Regions from separate parts of the Sphingomonas sp. PvP018 genome, predicted to be linked through region 1. Evidence: predicted binding sites of a transcription regulator. Region 1 holds the regulator's gene; each other region holds the start of a gene.

What was found. Region 1 encodes LexA, which represses DNA repair genes until DNA is damaged. Its sites were predicted from a motif close to GTTCCNCNCTTGTTCT; they were not measured.
Region 2: a site for LexA is predicted at 1,253-1,268, ahead of J3A66_RS05160 (UvrD-helicase domain-containing protein). Genes of this name have one in related genera too.
Region 3: a site for LexA is predicted at 835-850, ahead of J3A66_RS18220 (protein ImuA). Genes of this name have one in related genera too.

Annotation. Positions count from the first base shown of each region.
Region 1 is NZ_JAGIOU010000001.1:3,639,518-3,641,784, reverse strand. Features, by position in the region: gene glp (gephyrin-like molybdotransferase Glp) at 1-852, shown strand, start outside; gene lexA (transcriptional repressor LexA) at 921-1,649, shown strand; gene J3A66_RS16295 (ComEC/Rec2 family competence protein) at 1,810-2,267, opposite strand, start outside.
Region 2 is NZ_JAGIOU010000001.1:1,245,062-1,247,328, forward strand. Features, by position in the region: gene J3A66_RS05150 (UrcA family protein) at 224-550, opposite strand; gene J3A66_RS05155 (GFA family protein) at 775-1,170, opposite strand; gene J3A66_RS05160 (UvrD-helicase domain-containing protein) at 1,281-2,267, shown strand, end outside.
Region 3 is NZ_JAGIOU010000002.1:25,203-27,469, reverse strand. Features, by position in the region: gene J3A66_RS18230 (HU family DNA-binding protein) at 1-22, opposite strand, end outside; gene J3A66_RS18225 (hypothetical protein) at 234-563, opposite strand; gene J3A66_RS18220 (protein ImuA) at 871-1,632, shown strand; gene J3A66_RS18215 (DNA polymerase Y family protein) at 1,796-2,267, shown strand, end outside.

The sequences.
Region 1 (2,267 bases):
GCACGCGACGGCGACCGGCTGATACTCGACGGCGAAGGCCCCGCCTTTGAAGGCCGCAACACGCGCCGCAAGGGGCTCGACTTCGCGACCGGCACGCGGCTGATCGCGGCCGGCGATCGGCTGACGCCCGCGCGCATTGCGGTCGCTGCGACCGGCGGACACGGCACGCTGTCGGTCGGCCGCCGGCTGCGTGTCGCGGTCGCCGCGACGGGGGACGAGCTCGTTCCGCCCGGCTCGACCAGCGACCCCGTCCCGCTACCGGAATCAAACGGCATCATGCTCGCCGCGATGCTCGCCGACCTGCCCGTCGACATTATCGATCTCGGAATCCTCCCCGACCGGCTCGACACGCTGCGTGACGCCTTTGCCGGGGTCGATGCCGATCTGCTCGTGACCACGGGGGGCGCGTCGGTCGGCGATCACGACCTCGTCCGCCCCGCGATCGAGGCGGCTGGCGGGGCAATCGACTTCTGGCGGATCGCGCTGCGCCCGGGCAAGCCGATGATGGCGGGCGCGCTCGGGCGGACGATGCTGCTCGGCCTACCTGGCAACCCGGTCTCCGCCTTCGTCACCGCCATCCTCTTCGTCCGCCCCGTGGTCGCGCACATGCTCGGCGCGCGCGATCCCTTGCCGCAGACGACGCACGCGCTGCTCGGCGAGGATCTTCCGCCCAACCAGTCGCGGACCGACTATATGCGCGCCGAACTGCGCGACGGTCGCGCCTATGCCTCGACCATCCAGGACAGCTCGATGCTGCTGACGCTCGCCCGCTCGTCCTGCCTGATCGTCCGCGACGGCGACGCGCCGGCGGCAAGGGCGGGCGACTCGGCGGAAATCCTCGTCATCGCGTGACGTCACCGCTTGACGAAGCTGCAAGTGTTCCATAGAAGTTCCTCGTCTGTTCCGGACGGAGAACCGTTATGCTCACGCGCAAGCAGCACGAGCTTGTCTGCTTCATCAACGACCGCCTTGCCGAGACGGGCGTGTCGCCCTCGTTCGAGGAGATGAAGGACGCGCTCGACCTGAAATCGAAATCGGGCGTGCACCGTCTGATCAGCGCGCTTGAAGAGCGCAACTTCATCCGGCGCCTGCCCAACCGGGCGCGCGCGCTCGAAGTGCTGCGGATGCCCGAGCGTCCCGAGGCTGCAATCGCACAGACTGCGGCGAAGTCGGGGCCGAAGGCGGCTGCGGCATCGGCCGGCACCGTATCTGCGCCGGACACGGCCAGCGCCACGCCCGCGTCGCCCGCCCGCATCGCGGCGAACGACGTCGTCGAGATCCCGCTGCACGGCCGGATCGCCGCCGGCGTCCCGATCGAAGCCTTTGAAGGCAGTTCGATGCTCGCCGTTCCGGCCGCATTGCTCGGCACCGGCGAGCATTATGCGCTGGAGGTTTCGGGGGACTCGATGGTCGAAGCCGGCATCCTCGACGGCGATTATGCGCTGATCCGCCGTACCGAGATCGCCCGCGACGGCGAAATCGTGGTCGCGCTGATCGAGGACAGCGAAGCGACGCTGAAATATTTCCGCCGCGAAGGCGCAATGGTCCGGCTCGACCCGGCCAACCGCGCCTATGACCCGCAGCGTTATGCGCCCGCACAGGTCCGGGTTCAGGGCAAGCTGTCGGGTATCCTGCGCCGCTACGACTGACGAATGCCGGGTGGCGCTGGCGGTCATCACCGCCACGCAACCGGCAGTGGCGTTCGTGACCAACGGCCCCAGGCACCATCGTCCGCGTTTCGGAATTGCGGCCCTCCCAATCGGAGGCCCCACTTTCGCAGGATCATGACCCGACATACCCAATCGCGACCTATCGCTCTGACCACCCCCGAGCCGGCACCCGAAACCGGACCGACGCCGCCCCCCCGGCCAGCCCATGCTGATCGCCCGCCGCCCCGAACCGTCGCATTGGCCGCGCCAGCGTCGGTGGATCGCGCCACGGGTGCCGGTCCCCCGGATTGAGCACCGTCACCATCCGCCCCGTGGTCAACGTCAACGCGATCCCCCCGGTCCGCGCGAGCATCGACCGGTCGAGCTTCAGCCATCGCGGCGTACAACCGCGCGGCAGCCCGCGCTCGCTGATGACGATGTCCGCGCGCCGGCAGGCGGCAACCATCTCCGCGATCGGCACCCGGTAAACGCTGCGCGTGGCCAGCACGCGCCAAGCCCGGCCGTGGGCGACGACATCGGTCAGGCACAGGTCGCGGCTGCACCGCGCGTCGGGCTGATCCGCGAGCAGCAGCGGCTCACCATCGACCCCGCCATTCT
Region 2 (2,267 bases), 2.4 Mb from region 1:
GCGCAGTCGGCCCTAACGATTACAACTTTATGACAACGCGATGCATCGCCGCGCGGCGATACCAGAATGACACAGTGACGAACCCCGCGCAGCGCGCGACCGCCCATGATCCTCCCCCGCCGGGGGGCAGGCACAGCCTGACGGCGGGGGAGGACCGCCGCGCCTTTGACAGAGCGGTCCTCCTTCAATCGCGCATCGGATCGAGCGCGAAGACGCTACCCCGTCACCGCCCCGCGAGGCTTGCCAGCTGAGTCCCGTTGCGCGTCAGCAACGCGGCGGTCTGGACCGTGGCGTCCTGCATCATTTCCGCGCGGCACCGGCGCGACTCGGCAAAGGCATTCAGCCCGGCGGTCCGCGGGGCGCAGGTCCGGTTGACCGCCGACTGCACGCGACGCGCAAGCACGCGCCGGCCGGCGTCGCTGGCCAGGTCGAGCCCGGCATGCGAGACACGGATCGTGACGGGGTCGCGCACCGGATCGGCGGCAGCGCCGGTCGCAAAAAGGCACGCGGAAGCGATCGCCGCCGAAGCGACGCTGTGGAGGATCTTCATGATGACGTCCTTTGCTGGTCCTGCGTTCCGCAGGCACGCCGGCCTGCGCGCGACTATGGCTGACCGTCGGGAGGACCGTCTCTGCGCGGCCTCTCCGACGAAGACCCTCGTCGCTGCGCACGCCCTACGCCCCGATCGTTACGCGCCCGCGACGGTTTGGCGACGGTTCGTCGGACGCCCCGCGATTTCGATCACCCCGCACCTGGTTGCAACCGAACGCGCGCTCACATCCCCGGATAGCGCGCGAATTCGGGCAGGCTCGCCAGGTCCGCCATCCACGCCAGCCGCTCCGCGACCTGGATATGCGCGCCCGGTGCGACCGACTCGGGATCGTCGAGCGTGCACGACTGGATGTCGATGATCCCCGGCAGCGCGACCGGGTTGGTGTAGAACAGGCCCGTCCCGCACGTTCCGCAGAACAGCCGCCGCCCGTGCTCGGACGACGCATAGGTCACCGGATCGCCCGAAATCGTCACCTGCTCGGTCCTGAACGCGATCCAGCCGACCATCGGCGCGCCTGCGCTGCGGCGGCAATCCTCACAGTGGCACAGCGCGTGATGCGCCGCCTCGCCCGTCGCGACATAGTGGATCGCTCCGCAGTGGCATCGTCCCGACAACATGCACGCCTCCTGTTGATATTCTCGGTTTGTTCCACACATCGCTGCGTCGTGCAAGCCTTAGCCGCTTGCCCGATCGCGCCCCGTTCCCTACCTGTTCACCGGTGAACCAGATCGCCCATCCGTCCGACGCAAACCGCCAGCCGCCCTATCTCCGCGGCCTCAACGATCCCCAGCGCGAGGCGGTGCTGACCACCGACGGCCCGGTGCTGATCATCGCCGGCGCGGGCACCGGCAAGACCGCGGCGCTGACCGCGCGACTCGCCCACCTGATCTTCACCAAGAAGGCGTGGCCGTCGGAGATCCTCTCGGTCACCTTCACCAACAAGGCCGCGCGCGAGATGCGCGAGCGGGTCGGCCGCCTCGTCGGCGACGCGGTCGAGGGGATGCCGTGGCTCGGCACCTTCCACGCGATCGCCGCCAAGATGCTGCGCCGCCATGCCGAACTCGTCGGGCTGCAGTCCAACTTCACGATTCTCGATACCGACGACCAGCTGCGGTTGCTCAAACAGCTCATCCTCGCCGCCGATATCGACGAGAAGCGTTTCCCGACGCGCAGCCTCGCCGGGCTGATCGACCAGTGGAAGAACAAGGGCCTCGTCCCCGCCGATATCGATGCGGGCGAGAGCGAGCGTTACGCCAATGGCCGCGGCGGCGAACTCTACGAGCAATATCAGACCCGGCTGCGCGCGCTCAACGCCTGCGATTTTGGCGACCTGCTGCTTCACATGCTCGTCATCCTGAAGACGCACCGCGACGTGCTGGCGCAGTATCAGCAGCGCTTCAAATACATCATGGTCGACGAGTATCAGGACACCAACTCGTCGCAATATCTCTGGCTCCGGCTGCTCGCGCAGGAGCGCAAGAACATCGCCTGTGTCGGCGACGACGACCAGTCGATCTATTCGTGGCGCGGCGCGCAGGTCGAGAACATCCTGAAGTTCGAACGCGATTTTCCCGGCGCGAAGGTCATCCGCCTCGAACAGAATTACCGCAGCACGCCGCACATCCTCGGCGCCGCCTCGGGCGTGATCGCCAACAATGGCGGCCGCCTAGGCAAGCAGCTCTGGACCGAGCTCGACGTCGGCGAGAAGGTGAAG
Region 3 (2,267 bases), on a different contig from region 1:
TGACCAGTTCACCCATATTCATGCTCGTGTACTTCCCTTGTGAAACTCACACGACCTTAGCCATGACGAGCAACGTTTCAACGACGCTGCGCAACGCGGCCGACGTCGCGGTCTTTCGCTCGACTGTTCGAACGTTGGCACATCATCACGTCGTCGAGAATATCGGACTGCGTGCGGACAGGAGCGTCCGCCCAACGGGCGCCTCGGCAGACGCGAAACCTTGGCGTGGCCACCTACCGTGCACCCCGCTCCCGGGTGACGCGCGGATCCTCATACAGGTCGCGGATCGCGCGCAGGCGAAAGACGTTCCACCAGCGCTGCCATCGATGCTCGGCCGCATCGTGGATCATATGGCAGCGCTGGCAGAGCGCCGCGAGATTGCCGGGCATGCTGTTGCCCGGATCGTGATCGAGATGCGCGCAGGCGAGCACGACATAGGTCGTTCGCACCGACTTGAGGATGAAGTCGCCCTTCAGCGTGATCCGCTTGCCACGCGCTGATCGCCAGCATGCGGCCTCTGCGTCCCACCAACGACCGTCGCCGAGATGGGCGACCCGTCGCATGTGCGGTCTCGAGCAATGCTCGCAGCGCGCGCCGGCTCGGTCGAACCGGATCACGTCGGATAGCTGCCGCCAATCGATCGGGTAAAGCCAGCGGTTTTCGGGGCGGATCGGCATCTCGATTCTATGAGTCAGCCGGTGGCAGAACGAAAGAGAAATCTTCCTGATTTGTTTGCCGTATGTTGCGCAGCCGTTCCGTCCCGCAGTCATCCGTCGAATCCCGATTTGGTCTAACCGCTTGCCGGAATCGCCTTGACGGAGCGCTACCATGAGCGGAACATAGAGAGAACGAATCGAGTTTGAGTTTATTATGTTTGCCGCGCCCACTAACCTTCAGCAAAGTCTCGCGCAGCTGCGAACGATTGCGGTTCCCGTCGCCGACTACCGGGTGTTGCCGTTCGAAATCAAGAGCATCGATAGCCGTCTGAGTGGCGGGGGCCTGCGCACGGGAGCGCTCCACGAGGCCGCAGCGCATAGCTGCTCGCTGGTCGACGACGCAGCGACCACGCTGTTCCTCGCCGGCATTGCAGCACGCGAGTCAGCCCGAACCGGCGGGCCGGTATTGTGGGCAAGTTGCCGTAACGATCTTTACGCCCCCGGCCTCGATCAGGCAGGCCTGCTTTCCGCGAACGTGATCTATGCGCAGCCGCTCGATGACGCAGCGCTGCTGGCCGTCATCGAAGACGCGGTGCGTGACGGCACACCGTCTGCGGTTATCGCGGAAGCACGGCAGGTCTCGATGGTGGCGACGCGCCGGCTTCAACTGGTTGCGGCCGACGCAGACATTCCTGTGCTCCTCCTTCGGCGACGACGCGGTCGCGAGCAGGATCCGCTTGGCGAGCCGTCGGCCGCGTGGACCCGCTGGCGGATTGCCAGTGCGCCGTCCGAACGCCTGAGCGTCGCCGGGGTAGGGCGGCCACGTTGGTCGATCGAGCTTGCCCGCCAGCGTAGTGGCACATCGTTTTCTATGATCGTGGAGGGGTGCGATGAGACGGGTTGTCTCGCTGTTCCTGCCGCACTTGGCCATCGAACGGCTGAGACGGCTGGACCGGCACGCTATGCCGCGGCCTAGGCCCATCGCGCTCCAGCTTCCTGTCGACGACAATCCCGGCGCCTGTTCCGTTCCGCGTGGTGACGGATGGCGACCCGGTGCGCGCTGGGCCCGTACGGACGCGCCGGAGAGCACCGACGTCGAAAGTCAGATCGCAGCGCTCCCGGCACATGCGAAACCGCCGATGCGCGAACTCGGCCGGCGCTCGGAAGCGGCGGTCCACCCGTACCGCGGCGATGCGCCAGCAGATCAAGCCATGTCGGTAGAAGCAACGGTCGCCGCCTTCCATGCGTCGCCGCTCGCGTTGATCGGTAAGGTCGGTCGGCGGGAAGAGGTCGTGGCAGCCTGCGCTTCGGCTGCAAGCCTCGGGATCGTCGTCGGCATGGCTGCAACGCACGCCCGCGCTTTGGTGTCGGACCTCGATTTCCGTCCCGCTGAGCCGGAAGCAGATGCGGCGTTACTCGACCATCTGGCTCTGCGCGCCGTGCGTCGTTGGACACCGATCGCTGCGGCAACACCACCCGACGGGCTGTGGCTCGACCTGACCGGCTGCGAGCATCTTCATGGCGGCGAGGAGCGCTTCTGCCAGCGGCTGCGCGCTTTTTGCCAGCGCGCCGGCTTCACGGCCCGTGTTGCGGTAGCGGACACGCCAGGCG